Regions from separate parts of the Streptomyces sp. NPDC056128 genome, predicted to be linked through region 1. Evidence: riboswitches for the same ligand, from Rfam matches in the RefSeq annotation. Region 1 holds a riboswitch; each other region holds the start of a gene.
What was found. A riboswitch is a leader RNA that binds a small molecule or an ion and turns the genes downstream of it on or off. The one in region 1 is predicted to bind cyclic di-AMP.
Positions count from the first base shown of each region.

Region 1 (3,673 bases):
AGTTGCCGCCGGCCGCGGTGTAGGCGTCCAGGACGGCGAAGGACCGGTCCTGGCCGGCGGTCCAGCCGAAGACGTTGCCGCCGAGGGCGAGGGGGAAGACCTCCAGGTCGGAGGAGCCGAGCTTGCGCAGAGAAGTCATGTAGGGCGTCAACGAACGCACCGGATCAGGTCATTCCGGTACGGACGCGAAAACCCCGCAAACCGGCAGCCCTGACGTCGGGGGGTTGCCGTCAGGACCGCCGGGGACCAGCGGGGAAGCGGATGGGCCGGTGACTCAGGGGGTGAGGCCCTTGCTCTGCAGCCAGGCCATCGGGTCGATGCCGGAGCCGCCGTCGGTGTGGACCTCCATGTGGAGGTGGGCGCCGGTGACGTTGCCGGTGGCGCCGACGCGGCCGATGACGTCACCGGTGGTGACCTCCTGGCCGACGCTGACGCTGATGGAGGACTGGTGGGCGTACCAGATCTCGGTGCCGTCATCCAGGGTGAGCACGGTCTTGTAGCCGTACGACCCGTCCCAGCCGGCCGACGTGATGGTGCCGCTGTGCACGGCCTTGAGCAGCGTGCCCGTGGGTGCGGCGAAGTCGAGGCCGGTGTGGTGGCCGGAGGACCAGTAGGCGCCGGCCTGGCCGAAGGTCGAGGAGATCGTGTACGAGGAGGTCGGCAGCGTGAACTGCTTGGCCAGCTTGGCCAGGCGCTCGGCCTCGGCCTTCTTCGCGGCCTCCTCCTCCGCCTTCTTCTTGGCGGCGGCGGCCTTGGCCTCGGCCTCCTTCTCCGCCTTGGCGGCGGCTTCCGCGGCCTTCTTCTCGGCGGCCGCGGCGGCCTCGGCGGCGGCCTTGGTCTCGACCTGGGCCTGCTGCTGCTCGGCCTGCGCCATGATCCGGGCCCGCAGGGACTCACCGGCGCCCGCGGTGTCGGTGCCCTCCGTGGTGTCGGCGGCGGCGGTCACGCCGATGCCGCTGAGCGGGGTGCTGGAACCCTCCGGCTGCGGCGCGTCCTCGTCGGAGATGAGCGAGCCGACGTTGGGCAGGTCCGGCATGGAGATCGACACCGGCGGCTTGCCGGTCTGCGCGCTGGCCATGCCGCCCGCGCCGACGGCGGCTATGACACCGACGCCCAGGACGGTGGAGCTGCGGGCGAGCCCGCCACGCTGCTTGGCGACGCGGTGCCGGCCGCGTACGGGGCGGATGGAGTCCTCGGTGGGATTCCACTCCTCCCAAGGGCCCTCTTCGGTGCGGTAACTCTCGTAGCCGAAGGTTTCGGTGTCGTGCCGACTGGGCACGAACGGGGCCTCGGGGGCAGGCCGGTTGGACGCCACGTGGGCGTACTCCTTTCCTTCCTTTCGCCTACCGGGTTAGCTGACGGGTTCGGAGCAGGAAGGTCTCCTACGCGCGCATGCAGCCGTGTTGCCACGACGTCAAACGCCCGATTCACCCCAATGTGGTGGTTCCCCGGTTCCCTTGCGGGATTCGGCGCGTGCGCACGGAGCCGCCTTCTGTGACGGCTGGGACGACCGCGCTGCGTTATCGAACGTTAATAGACCCGGGGCCCGGATTCCAAGCTGTTCCTCTTGATCATTAACGAAAACAGCCCGGACGTACACCTCAGGATCGGTGAAAACCGGGCGAGTTGACCGCCGGTCAGTATTCCCCTTCACGCCACTTTCTTCTGACGGATCGTCAGTTGTTATGCGGAGGGACGCCACCCCGTCACGGCTCGTGACAATGATCATGCTCGCCGCGCCGTGGCCGCCGTACGGCGAGCAGCGCCATGTCGTCCGCCATCCCGCCCCCGGAGTGGCGGCGCACGTCGCGGGCGAGGGTGTCGAGCAGCTTCGCCGGGTGGCGGAAGACGCGGCCGGACAGCCGCGCGTACGGATCGTAGAACTCCCCCCGGTCGTCCCGGGCTTCCGACAGCCCGTCGGTGTACAGCAGCAGCGTGGCCCCACCGGGGAAGGCGGTCTCCTCCGCGCGGTCGGGCCACACGCCCAGCTCGCCCATGCCGAGCGGCAGCGCCGACTCCCGGGCGGGCAGCGACCCCACGGTGCCGTCGCCGTGGAGCAGCAGGGGCGGCGGATGCCCGCGGTTGACGATGCGTACGGTCCCGGCGCCGTGCGGGAGTTCGGCCAGGACGGCGGTGGTGAAGCCCTCGAAGGCGTCCAGTCCCTCGCGCCGGGTGCCCTCGCGGGCCAGCGCCCGCTCCAGGCGCTGCGCCACCGCCTCCAGCGTCGCCTCCTGTTCGGCGGCCTCCCGGAAGGCGCCGATCACCACGGCGACGGCGGCCACCGCTCCCATGCCCTTGCCCCGCACGTCCCCCACGATGAGCCGGACGCCGCGCGCGCTGTCCTGCACCGCGTACAGGTCACCGCCGATGAAGGCGCCGGCCTGCGCGGCCTCGTAGCCGACGGCGATCTCGAAGCCGGCGATCCGCTCGGCCGGCTCGGGCAGTACGGCGCGCTGGGCGGCCTCGGCGATCTCCCGGGCGATGGCGAGGCGCTCGTCGGTACGGCGGACGAAGGCGTTGACGAAGACGGCGAGCGCGGCGACCGTCGCGATGGTGATCAGCTCGGTGAGGGAGTCGACGTAGTGGATGACGCCCTTGCCGATCTGCAGCCCGACGACCGAGGCGACCACGGCGACGCCGGTGAGCGCGGTGCCCCGCCGGGAGTAGATCGGGGCGGCGACCAGCGGCGCGGCGGTGTAGAGGGGACCGGCGGTGAAGTAGCGCGGGGTGAAGATGTCGTACAGGACGGCGACGATGATCAGCAGTACGGGGAGCGAGCGCACGAGCACCCGGCCGTAGGACGTACGCCACGGTCGCGGCTGCCCGGTGGGCGGCACGGGCGGTGTCTCGTCACCGAGGCCCGGGTCGGGCACGGGATCGCCGGGGAGCCGGCCGCCGGCTCTGGCGTACGCTCCCTCGTCCTCGACGTCACCTGCCCGCACCACTGGTCTCCCGCCACCCCCTGTCCGCGCCGCTTGCCGTGCCGTACTCCAGGTTTCCCGCGGCGGGGGTGGGCGGCGAGCGGTGAGGGCCGAGCGGGTGAACGCACCGAGGGCCGGAACCCTTTCGGATTCCGGCCCTCGGCCTTCAGTAGCGGGGACAGGATTTGAACCTGCGACCTCTGGGTTATGAGCCCAGCGAGCTACCGAGCTGCTCCACCCCGCGTCGTTGTGTTCTCCACTGTACGTCATCCCAGGGGCGGAATGCACATCCGTATCTCCCTCACCCGTCCAGATGACGGTTCGGCGCCTTCGCCCGCCCCTCGTACTCCGGCAGTACGACCACGGCGGCGCCCCCGGCGGCGAGCACCCCGCCGCCGTCCGCCCCCGGCACGAAGGTGTCCGGCTCCCGCCAGGCCGTGACCACGCGACGCACCCCGGCGTCGAGGATCAGCCGGGCGCAGGGCGCGGGCCGGGAGGCGCGGCGCGCACAGGGCTCCAGGCTGCTGTACACGGTGGCCCCCGCGAGCCGCGGATCGGAGCGGTCGGCCTTGGCGAGGGCGGCCTCCTCGGCGTGCACGACGGGGTCGCCGCCCTCCCGCGAGTACCCGCGCGCCAGCTCGCTCCCGTCCGCGGCGACCACGACCGCCCCCACGCTGAACGCCGTCCGTGACGGCGGACACAGCTCGGCCAGCTCGCAGGCGAGCGCCAGCCAGTGCCGGTCGGCGGCGCTC
Region 1 is NZ_JBHJVQ010000009.1:8,767-12,439, forward strand. Features, by position in the region: gene ACFC1X_RS19255 (aldo/keto reductase) at 1-139, opposite strand, end outside; gene ACFC1X_RS19260 (M23 family metallopeptidase) at 275-1,315, opposite strand; cyclic di-AMP (ydaO/yuaA leader) riboswitch at 1,327-1,482, opposite strand; gene ACFC1X_RS19265 (PP2C family protein-serine/threonine phosphatase) at 1,707-2,942, opposite strand; tRNA gene ACFC1X_RS19270 (tRNA-Met) at 3,092-3,165, opposite strand; gene ACFC1X_RS19275 (dihydrofolate reductase family protein) at 3,223-3,673, opposite strand, start outside.

Region 2 (3,673 bases), on a different contig from region 1:
TACGGGACCCGTGTTAATGCCGCAGGCTCGCCGTGTTTACGGGACGTTGCGAGTTCCTCACACGCTCCGTCCTGCCGCCGCCGGAGGCGAATCGCAGGCGGTGTCCCGGCGCCGACCGCTCGGTGTGCAGCGCCATGAGCGCCCGCGCGCGGTCGCCGTCGCCCCGGGCCACCGCGTCGAGGATCGCGCCGTGCTCGGCCCAGTACTCCACCGGCCCGGCCGGCGCGTCCACGTCGTACATCCAGGCGATCTTGTGGCGCAGCTGGGTCAGCAGCGCCGTCAGGGAGGGGCTGCCGGCGGCCTGGGCGAGGGTCTCGTGGAACCAGCCGCCCAGGGAACGCAGATCCTCGCCACTGCCCTGCCTGGCGCGTTCCTGCCCCAGGCGGACCAGGCCGCGCAACACCTTGAGGTGGGCGTCGGTCCGGCGCCGGGCGGCCCGGGCGGCGCCGAGGGGCTCCAGGAGCGTACGGGTCTCCAGCAGGTCGGCGGCCTCCTGTTCGGTCGGTTCCGCGACGCACGCGCCCGCGTGCCGCCGGGTCACCACGAAGCCCTCGGCCTCCAGCGTGCGCAGGGCCTCGCGGACCGGGACGCGGGAGACGCCGTAGCGGCGGGCGAGGAGTTCCTCGGTGAGCCGGCCCCCGCGCGCGTGGACTCCGGCGACGATGTCGTCCCGGATCGCCGTGCACACCGAATGCGCCGGAATACGCATGACCGACCTCCGCCTTAATCCCCGTGAAACGTCGACGATTGACGTGTCCAGCGACTCTAGGCCAATCAAGCGGATATTCCGACGGCGGAGCGGATTTCATGGATATTTTTTGGCCTACGACGGGCGGCCGCGCGCCGACGAAAACCGAAAGCCCCGGCTCGGAGGCCGGGGCTTTCGGATGGTGTGGCGGGGTCCGCCGTCAGACGTTCACGCCGTGGGAGCGGAGGTAGGCGACGGGGTCCATGTCCGAGCCGTACTCGGGGCTCGTACGGGCCTCGAAGTGCAGGTGGGGCCCGGTGACGTTGCCGGTGGCGCCGGAGAGGCCGATCTGCTGGCCGGGGTCGACCGACTGGCCGACGGAGACGCCGACGGACGACAGGTGCCCGTACTGCGTGTACGTGCCGTCGTGCATCTTGATCACGACCTGGTTGCCGTACGCCCCGCCCCAGCCGGCCTCGACGACGGTGCCGACGCCGACCGCGTGCACGGTCGTACCGCTGGAGGCGTGGAAGTCGATGCCGGTGTGGCTGCCGGAGGACCACAGGGAGCTGCCGGCCTGGTACGCGGTGGAGACGTAGGAGGAGGTGATCGGCGGGACGAAGGTGTTGAGGCGCTTGCGCTCCGCCTCCCGCGCGGCGCGCTCCTTGGCCTCGCGCGCCTCCTTGGCCGCCTCGGCGGCCCGCTCGCGCGCGGCCTCCTGGGCCGCCTCACGGGCGGCGGCGTCCGCGGCGGCCTGCCGCTGTGCGAGGGCCTGGGCGTCGATCTCCTCGGCCAGGGAGTCGCCGATGCTGATGACCGGGGTGAGTCCGCTCCGCTCCACCTCGGGCTCGGCGGCGAGCGCCGGAGCCGCGAGGGTGCCGACGACGCCGGTGGTGGCGAGGGCCGCGACACCCGCCGCGCGGGCGGTACTGCGGTGCATCCTGCTGGGACGCCGGTGCTTCCCGGTGGCGCGCGTGAACGCCATGTAGAGGCTGGTCCTTTCCTTCCCTCTCGCCTACCGGGTTAGCTGACGGGTTCGGAGCAGGAAGGTCTCCTACGGACCCCCTCGCTGCGCGCGCGGGCGTCCGATTCACCCCAGGGACTACGGTGGGTCCCCGGCTCCCCTGGCTCGCGCCGTACGGGGACTCGGCGATGACTGTCCGGTGCCGCGGGTGCGGCGCACTGCCTGACGAACAGCCCGGATGACGCTAAACGCGGCTGTGTTCAATCCTCAAACGCAACAGCGCTTTTGTAGCGCATGCCACAGGGCAGACAGGCAGCCTCTCCCTCAATTCGGACAAACGGCAGCCCCGGTGACACTCCGGTCACCGGGGCCTCCTCCCGCGCGTGCCGCTATTCGGCCGCCACCACGGTGACTTCACCGATGCCGAGGGCCTCGACGGGCTCCTTGATCTGCGCGGCGTCACCGACGAGGACGGTCACCAGACGGTCGACCGGGAAGGCGTTCACGACCGCCGCCGTGGCCTCCACGGTGCCCGTGGCGGCCAGTTGACGGTAGAGCGTCGCCTGGTAGTCGTCGGGCAGATGCTGCTCGACCTGGTCGGCCAGGGTGCTCGCCACGGCCGCGGCCGTCTCGTACTTCAGCGGCGCCACACCCACCAGGTTCTGCACGGCCACGTCACGCTCGGGGTCGGTGAGCCCCTCCGCGGCGAGCTTGCGCAGCACCGTCCACAGGTCCTCCAGGGCGGGACCGGTGTTGGGGGTGTCGACGGAGCCGCTGATGGCGAGCATGGCGGCGCCGGTGCCGTCCGGCGCGGACCGCAGCACCTGCCCGAACGCCCGGACGCCGTAGGTGTAGCCCTTCTCCTCGCGCAGGACGCGGTCCAGGCGGGAGGTGAGGGTGCCGCCGAGGCAGTAGGTGCCGAGCACCTGTGCGGCCCACACGCGGTCGTGCCGGTCGGATCCGGTGCGGCCGAGCAGCAACTGCGTCTGGACGGCGCCGGGCCGGTCCACGATGACGACCCGGCCCCGGTCGTCGGCGGTCACCGGCGGCACGGGACGGGGTTCGGCGGCGGAGCCGGTCCACGCGCCCAGCGTCTCGCCCAGCAGCGCGTCCAGGTCGACGCCGGTGAGGTCGCCGACGACCACGGCGGTGGCCGTGGCGGGGCGGACGTGCCTCTCGTAGAAGGCGCGTACGGAGCCGGCGTCGATGGCCTCGACCGTCTCCTCGGTGCCCTGGCGCGGGCGCGACATGCGGGTCCCGGCCGGGAACAGCTCCTTGGAGAGCTCCTTGGCCGCGCGGCGGGCCGGGTTGGCCAGCTCGTGCGGGATCTCGTCGAGGCGGTTGCGGACCAGCCGTTCGACCTCGCTGTCCGCGAAGGCGGGTGCCCTCAGGGCGTCGGCGACGAGGCCGAGCGCCTTGGCGAGGCGCGAGGCGGGCACCTCCAGGCTGAGCCGGACGCCGGGGTGGTCGGCGTGCGCGTCGAGGGTGGCACCGCAGCGCTCCAGCTCGGCGGCGAACTCTTCGGCGGAGTGCTTGTCGGTGCCCTCGGAGAAGGCGCGCGCCATGATCGTGGCGACACCGTCGAGGCCCGCCGGCTCGGCGTCCAGGGGTGCGTCGAGGAGCACCTCGACGGCGACGACCTGCTGGCCGGGGCGGTGGCAGCGCAGCACCGTCAGCCCGTTGTCGAGGCTGCCGCGGCCGGGCGCGGGGAATGCCCACGGCTTGGGCTCGCCGGCCTGCGGCTGGGCGTGGAAGTCCATCGTGGCGAGGTCGGTCACTTGGCCGCCTCCTCGTTCTCGTCGGTGGCGTCGTTCTCGGCGGCGTTCTCGTCGGTGGGGGCGGTCGGCTCGTAGACGAGCACCGCGCGGTTGTCGGGGCGCAGGCGGGCCTTGGCGACCTCCTGGACCTCCGCCGCCGTCACCTCGAGCACCCGCTGCACGGCGGTGAGGGCGAGCTGCGGGTCGCCGAACAGCACGGCGTACCGGCACAGTTCGTCGGCGCGGCCGGCGACCGTGCCCAGC
Region 2 is NZ_JBHJVQ010000043.1:42,219-45,891, forward strand. Features, by position in the region: gene ACFC1X_RS38230 (GntR family transcriptional regulator) at 14-709, opposite strand; gene ACFC1X_RS38235 (M23 family metallopeptidase) at 909-1,673, opposite strand; cyclic di-AMP (ydaO/yuaA leader) riboswitch at 1,686-1,850, opposite strand; gene ACFC1X_RS38240 (M16 family metallopeptidase) at 2,042-3,430, opposite strand; gene ACFC1X_RS38245 (M16 family metallopeptidase) at 3,427-3,673, opposite strand, start outside.
Region 2: linked by a shared signal. The riboswitch ahead of ACFC1X_RS38235 (M23 family metallopeptidase) and the one ahead of ACFC1X_RS19260 (M23 family metallopeptidase) in region 1 are both predicted to bind cyclic di-AMP.

Region 3 (3,673 bases), on a different contig from region 1:
ACCGCACCGCATACTCACTCGTCGCCACCGACCTCGACGGCACGCTGCTCCGCGGCGACGACACCGTCTCCGAACGGTCGCTGGCCGCGCTGGCGCGGGTGGCCCGGGCGGGTGCGCGCCATCTGGTGGTGACGGGGCGCCCGGCACCCCGGGTGCGGCCCCTGCTCGACCGCCTGGGGTGCACGGGGCTCGCGGTGTGCGGGCAGGGCGCGCAGGTGTACGACGCCGGCGCGCACCGGATGCTGTGGTCGGTGACCCTGGACCGGGAGCTGGCGGAGACCGCGCTCGGCAAGATCGAGGCCGAGGTGGGCCAGGTGTACGCCGCGGTCGACCAGGACGGCGTCGACGGCCTGACCCTCATCGAGCCCGGGTACCTGATGCCCCACCCCACGCTGCCCGCGGTGCGGGTGGAGCGGCGCGACCAGCTGTGGCGCACCCCGATCAGCAAGGTGCTGCTGCGCCACCCCGACCTGAGCGACGACGAGTTGGCGTCGACCGCGCGCGCGGTGGTCGGCTCCCTCGCGACGGTCACCATGTCGGGGCCCGGCACGGTGGAGCTGCAGCCGTGCGGCATCACCAAGGCGACCGGCCTGGCGCTGGCCGCCGAGCACCTGGGGGTGGGCCGCCGGCGCACGATCGCCTTCGGCGACATGCCCAACGACATCCCCATGTTCGACTGGGCGGCGCACGGCGTCGCCATGGCCGGTGCCCACTCCGAACTCAAGGCGGTGGCCGACGAGGTCACCACGACGAACGAGGACGACGGCGTGGCCGTCGTCCTCGAACGGATCTTCTGAACGTCCCTGTACAGCTCAGTACGGCTCAGTACGCGCCGAAGACGTTGTCGATCGAGCCGTAGCGGTCGGCCGCGTAGTTGCAGGCGGCGGTGATGTTGGCGACCGGGTCGTACGGGTCCCAGGAGGTGCCCTCGACGTGGTACGCCTGGAAGGTCGGGGCGATCACCTGGAGCAGGCCCTTGGACGGGGTGCCGTTGATGGCGTTGATGTCCCAGTTGTTGATGGCCAGCGGGTTGCCGGACGACTCCCGCATGATGTTGCGGTGGATGCTGTCGTACGAGCCGGGGATGCCGTGCTGCGCCATGATGTCCATCGACTCGCGGATCCAGCCGTCGAGGTTGTCCGGGTACGTCGTCGCCGCCGTGGCGGCGGTCTTGGTGGCGGCCGGGGTGGCCGCGGACGCGCCGGTGGCGCCGATGAGCGGCAGGGCGAGCACCGCGGCACCGGTGCCGGCCACGGCGAGCTTGCGGGCGATGCGGGTGGTCCGGGCGTGACGGTTCTGACCGATGGCAGACATGCTGTGTCCCTCTCCTGACGCCTGCGAGGTGAGCTGTCGGGTTCGGGCGGGGAGGTGCCCGGCCGCGCCCTGACGGGTACGGCTTCACCCCGAGCCGCTCCGGTGGTGACCGGTGCGGCGACTTACCTGGGTCCCCCGCTCCTGCCGGCGAGTGAGTTGAGTGGATGACTGTGTGTCCGGGCGATGGCAGGATTCGGCGTCCGCCCGACAGGCCGGGAACGTATGCGAGAGCACATGTCCGGAACAAGTGCAGGAATCACCCAACGTCCTGTTGACCTTGGTCTGAGGCATTTCGGGGTCTTGATCCTTTGCGGTTGCCAAGCCTCAACTGGCTTGCGGCGCAAAGGGAGGGCACAGGTTGCGGCGGGGTTGCCCGAGGGTGCTGCAGAGTGAGCCAACTCACGGGCCTCAACAAGCGCGGCAAAACGGGCATTAATCCCAACTGCGCCCCAACCGGCCCTCGATGCAGAGTGCTTCACCCGTCCGGTGTTTTCGCGCGCCGGGAGGGCATCCGTTCGGGACCGGGGAGGCGATATTGAAATCGGCCAATATGTGCTCATATCGACTGATCAAAAACATACCGCTCATGATCCGATACCGACCGGCCTGTAACGGTGGGCGCTAGCGGTGATCGAAAGGTGACCGGATACGCTGACTCGAGTGGTGGCAGCGACCTATCGACAAACCAGGTAATCGCCAGTAGGCACCAGCAGACAGGAGACCCCTCGTGACCGTCGTCGGGCCGTTCGGGCTGAGCGTGCGGGACCAGGCTCTGGAAGCCGATGTCCAGGCCGGATTGGTCGCGGTCGAGGAAGGGTTGCTTGAAGCAACCAAAAGCGAGGTGCCCTTCATCACGGAGGCCGCCCAGCACCTGGTGCGGGCCGGCGGCAAGCGGTTCCGGCCGCTCCTGGTGATGCTCTCGGCCCAGTTCGGCGACCCCTACGCCCCCGGGATCGTGCCCTCGGCCGTGGTGGTGGAGCTGACCCACCTGGCCACGCTGTACCACGACGACGTGATGGACGAGGCCGCCGTGCGGCGCGGGGTCGCCAGCGCCAACGTCCGCTGGGACAACTCGGTCGCGGTGCTGACCGGCGACTTCCTCTTCGCCCGCGCCTCCCAGATCCTCGCCGACCTCGGTCCCGAGGCGGTCCGCGTGCAGGCCCTCGCGTTCGAGCGGCTGGTCACCGGCCAGATCCTGGAGACGGCCGGACCGCAGGACGGCCGGGACCCCGTCGACCACTACCTGGACGTGCTGGGCGGCAAGACGGGCTCGCTGGTGGCCGTCTCCTGCCGGTTCGGCGCGATGATGTCCGGCGCCGACGAGACGGTGGTGGACGTGCTGACCCAGTACGGCGAGCGGCTCGGCGTCGCCTTCCAGCTCGCGGACGACGTCCTGGACATCGCCTCCGACTCCCACGAGTCGGGCAAGACGCCCGGCACGGACCTGCGCGAGGGCATCCCCACCCTGCCGGTGCTCCGGCTGCGCGAGCGCGCGGCCCGGCTGGGCCTCGCCGAGGACATCGCGCTGAGCGAGCTGCTCGACTCCGACCTGAGCGACGACGCCCGGCACGCCGAGGCGCTGCGCCTGCTGCGCGCCCACCCCGCGCTGGAGCACGCCCGGCGGGACACCGTCCGCTACGCCAAGGACGCCCGCGCGGCCCTGGCTCCGCTGCGGGAGTGCGAGGCGAAGGCCGCGCTGGTGGAACTGTGCGACGCCGTGGTGCACCGGGCCGGCTGAACCCCGCCCCGCCCGTGCGCCGCGCCACGGGCGGGTGCCCGCCGTCGGCGGGCGGCGTACCCGTCCCCTACGGGGCGGGGGAGCAGCCGCCCTCCGGTGTCATCCCGCAGGAGTACGTGGAGTTGAGCCCGCGGTCTGACGATTGCGCTCCGGTGATTTGGTCAGATGGACACCACGGAAAACACCAATCCTCACCGATTCGGGTGAGAATGGCGGCTCACGGGTGAACGAGTGCGAGGTCGCGAGACAGCCGCCGCCGACGACGGAGGTAGGGCACACATGGCACCGATCGATTCCGACGACAACACGACCGCCGGGGCGGGCGAGGAGCTGAGCGCCCGACGGCGCAAGGCCGCGCGGTACGTCGTCCCGGTCGCGGTGATGGGAGTGGCGGCCGCGACGATCGGGCTGGTCCCCGCGCTCGCCGACTCCGGGGACCCCGACCTGCCGAAGGTCACGGCGGAGGAACTCGTCCAGAGGATCGCCGAGTCGGACGTCCAGCAGCTCTCCGGCACGGTCCGGATCAGCACCGACCTGGGCCTGCCGGACCTCGGCGGCCTGGAGAGCGGCCTGATGTCCGGAATGTCCGGCGGTCCGGGCGGGGACGGGAAGGACGGCGGC
Region 3 is NZ_JBHJVQ010000003.1:218,726-222,398, forward strand. Features, by position in the region: gene ACFC1X_RS09075 (HAD family hydrolase) at 1-797, shown strand, start outside; gene ACFC1X_RS09080 (transglycosylase SLT domain-containing protein) at 823-1,314, opposite strand; cyclic di-AMP (ydaO/yuaA leader) riboswitch at 1,319-1,474, opposite strand; gene ACFC1X_RS09085 (polyprenyl synthetase family protein) at 2,042-3,052, shown strand; gene ACFC1X_RS09090 (outer membrane lipoprotein carrier protein LolA) at 3,332-3,673, shown strand, end outside.
Region 3: linked by a shared signal. The riboswitch ahead of ACFC1X_RS09080 (transglycosylase SLT domain-containing protein) and the one ahead of ACFC1X_RS19260 (M23 family metallopeptidase) in region 1 are both predicted to bind cyclic di-AMP.

Region 4 (3,673 bases), on a different contig from region 1:
CGTCCGCCCGCCACGTCCTGCCCGAGTTCACCGAGCGCACGAGCGCCGGAGCCCGGACGTCGGACCCGTACTCGAAGCTGCTGGAGGAGCGGATCGTCTTCCTCGGGACGCCGGTCGACGAGACCTCCGCGAACGACGTGATGGCGCAGTTCATGTACCTGGAGCACCAGGCCCCGGACCGGGACATCGCCCTCTACATCAACTCCCCCGGCGGCTCGTTCACGGCCATGACGGCGATCTACGACACGATGCGCTACGTCGCCTGCGACGTGGAGACGACCTGCCTCGGACAGGCCGGCGCGTCCGCCGCGCTGCTGCTGGCGGCGGGCACGCCGGGCAAGCGCGCGATGCTGCCCGGGGCGCGGGTGGTGCTCCGTCAGCCGTCGCTCACCGGGCCGATGGAGGGGCAGGCGAGCGACCTGGCCATCCAGGCCGAGGAGTTGACCCGGATCCGCGCCCGCCTGGAGGAGATCCTTGTACGGCACACGGGCCGCACTCCGGCGCAGGTGACCGAGGACATCGAGCGGGACACCGTCCTGAACGCCCAACAGGCCCTGGAGTACGGGCTGGTGGACCGGATCGTGTCCGACCGCTCCGCCGCGCCCGCGACGCCCGGCACCCGGTGAACGGCCGATGCTGCCACCGGAACTGCCGCCCCTGCCCGCCCTGACCCGCGCCGAGGCGGAGCTGATCGACCGCTACCTGGACGTCGTCGACCTGCTCGGGCGCATCAACCCCGCGCAGGACGGCGACACCTACCGGGGACTGCGGGCCGCCCAGGCGCTGGTCGGCAAGGCCGCGGCCCTGCGCGACGCGCTGGAGCTGATGCACGCGCGCGGCGAGACCGAACTGCACGCGCCCACCCTCGCCCGTGCCCTGCGCGTGCTGGACGGCGAGCGGCGGACGGGACGTCTCAGTCTTCCGCCGTGTTCCGAGAGTTGAGCGGCGGGGTTCGAAACGCACCAAAAGACGTACCCCCTTTCGGCGTAGGAACACACCCGGTTGACGACCGGTCCGGGTTGCGCGGCCCTCCTGTCCCGACGTCCGCGCCCACCGCTGCGCCGCTGGTCCCGGGGTCGTCACCGCCTACGGCCCCGGCTCGAACACAGGGGTGTCCACCCGAACGGGTGGGTGGTGAGTAACAACACAAAAGGCACGTTCCGTTGGGAATTCCCCCTCCGGCGAGACAAGATCCGTGACTGACGACAAGCCCCCGCCGCAGCGGCGGGGCGGTCCGGGCGGACGCCGAATCCTGCCGCCGCCCGGACGACCGGTCGCGAGGGAAGTGGATCGGCAGGAGTGGAGGACCCGAGCACGACGGGTCGCAGGAGCGGTCGCCTCCGTGGGAGAGGCGCCGGACCGAGCAGCCCTTGGGGTGAAGCCGCACTCGTGCGGCCGGGCAACTTCGCCAGCCCGAATCCGACAGGTCATCCTTCACAGGCGGCTGACGAAGGGTTGCGCATGTCCGCGCTCAATCGTGTCCCGTCCCTGATGGCTCGCGCCGGTACGGCCTCGGCCCTCACTCTCGCCGCGGTAGGCGGCTCCGTCGTGGTCCCCGGTTTCTCCTCGGAGGCGGCCGCGGCGCCTCATGCGACGAAAGCCCTCAAGGTCGCGGCCTCCAAGAAAGGTTCCCCCTACAGGTGGGGCGCCGTCGGGCCCCGCAGGTTCGACTGCTCAGGCCTGACGCTGTACTCGTTCAAGAAGGCCGGCAAGAAGCTGCCGCGCACGGCGGCCCAGCAGTACAACAAGACCCGTCACATCTCGGCCAAGAAGCGCAAGGCGGGAGACCTGGTCTTCTTCCACTCGGGCCGCAGCGTCTACCACGTCGGCATCTACGCCGGGAAGGGCAAGCTCTGGCACGCCCCGAAGACCGGGGACGTGGTGCGCCTGCAGAAGATCTGGACCGGGAGCGTCTCCTACGGCCGGGTCAAATAGCCCTTGGGGGGGGTCAACCGGCCCGTGCTCGAGTGACACGGGGTCAAACAGCCCGGGGGCGAGTAGCTCTCCCGAGGGGGATGACGGTGTTCTGCCCCGCCGTCACCCCCTCGGCGGCGGCCGGCGGGCCGGGGGCGGTCCAGGGCAGTTCGATGGAGACGGTCTTGCCGCCCTCCCGTGTGGGGCGGACCCGCAGCTTGCCGCCGCATTCGGCCGTCAGCCAGCGGATGATCACCATGCCGCGGCCGTTGTCCTGCTGCACGGCGGCGGGCAGGCGCTTGGGAAATCGCGGATGGCTGTCGGTGACTCCGATGCGCAGCCGCTCGTCACGGTCGAGGACGAGGTCCACCGTGAAGGTGGGCGACTGCCCGAGCGTGTGCTGGACCGCGTTGGTCGCCAGTTCGGAGACGATGAGCCGGACCGTGTCGGACACGTCGGCGTCCGCCGGCAGGCCCCACTCCACCAGCGTGCCGACCACATAGGTGCGCGCGGCGGCCACCGAAGCGGGATCGCTCGGCAGAGTGACGGATGCTTCCAGGTGATCTGCCATGGCGACGTCGTCCCTTTCTCACGGGACCGTGGTCCGACACGAAGCGGATGGTTCGAGTACGGTCCCGGACTGGTGCTTCGCCGCCAGACTGCCACCACCCGGCCCGTGAAGGACGGCGATCCACCAAGATATGCATATATCTGTCGCTCGAAGCGGTGAACTCTGCGACGGCAGAGCGGATTTGGGCGGCCCATAAGGAGTAAGGGAGTGGCCCATGCAGCACGGTCCGGTGGTGCGCCGCAGGAAGCTGGGCGCGGAACTGCGCGCCCTGCGCACGACGGCGGGCATCACCAGCGGGGAGGCGGCCCGGCTGGTGGGCTGGCACCAGTCGAAGGTCAGCCGCATCGAGACCGGGACGAGCGGGGCGAAACCGGCCGACGTGCGGTTACTGCTCGACGCCTACGGCGTGGACGACGACCAGCTGCGCGGCCTGCTGGTGATGCTGGCGCGCTCCGACGACGCGGGCGGCCGGCACCACTGGTGGCACGCCTACCGCGGGGTGCTGCCGCCCACCTATCGCGACTTCATCAGCCTGGAGTCCCAGGCCGGCGCCATGCGCACGCTGGAGACCACGGTGGTCCCCGGACTCCTCCAGACACCGGAGTACGCCCGCGAGGTGACGCGGGCCGCCGTGGACGGCATGCCGGAGGAACGGCTGGACGCGCTGGTGGAGGTCAGGCTGGCCCGGCAGGACGTGCTGCGCGGCGAGCCGCCGCTGGAGCTGAGCGCGGTGCTGGACGAGGCGGTGCTGCGCCGGCAGGTGGGCGGCCCGGGGGTGATGGCCCGTCAGCTGGAGCGGCTGGTGGAGGCGGCGCGGCTGCCCCATGTCCGGCTCCAGGTATTGCCGTTTGCCGCCGGGGCGCACATCGGTGTCACCGGCCCTTTCGTAATCTTCTCCTTTTCGAGCACTTCTGATCTGGACGTGGTTGTTCTCGACCACTTGACGAGTAGCCTGCACCTCGAACGGAAAGAAGACCTAGAGGCCTATACCGAGGCCTTCAACGCCCTTCTGATCCATGCCCTTTCGCCCGAGGACTCGTTGGACTTCATCGCCGCGACCGCGGCAGGCGCGTAAGGAGGCACCATGTCAGGCTCCATGTCCGAACTCCCCCGGAGCATCTCTGCCGGCACTGATCTGACCGGCGTCCGGTGGCTGCGCAGCAGCTACAGCACCGGCGCGAACAACTG
Region 4 is NZ_JBHJVQ010000010.1:103,643-107,315, forward strand. Features, by position in the region: gene ACFC1X_RS20815 (ATP-dependent Clp protease proteolytic subunit) at 1-626, shown strand, start outside; gene ACFC1X_RS20820 (hypothetical protein) at 634-942, shown strand; cyclic di-AMP (ydaO/yuaA leader) riboswitch at 1,311-1,458, shown strand; gene ACFC1X_RS20825 (C40 family peptidase) at 1,462-1,935, shown strand; gene ACFC1X_RS20830 (ATP-binding protein) at 1,979-2,485, opposite strand; gene ACFC1X_RS20835 (helix-turn-helix transcriptional regulator) at 2,700-3,560, shown strand; gene ACFC1X_RS20840 (DUF397 domain-containing protein) at 3,582-3,673, shown strand, end outside.
Region 4: linked by a shared signal. The riboswitch ahead of ACFC1X_RS20825 (C40 family peptidase) and the one ahead of ACFC1X_RS19260 (M23 family metallopeptidase) in region 1 are both predicted to bind cyclic di-AMP.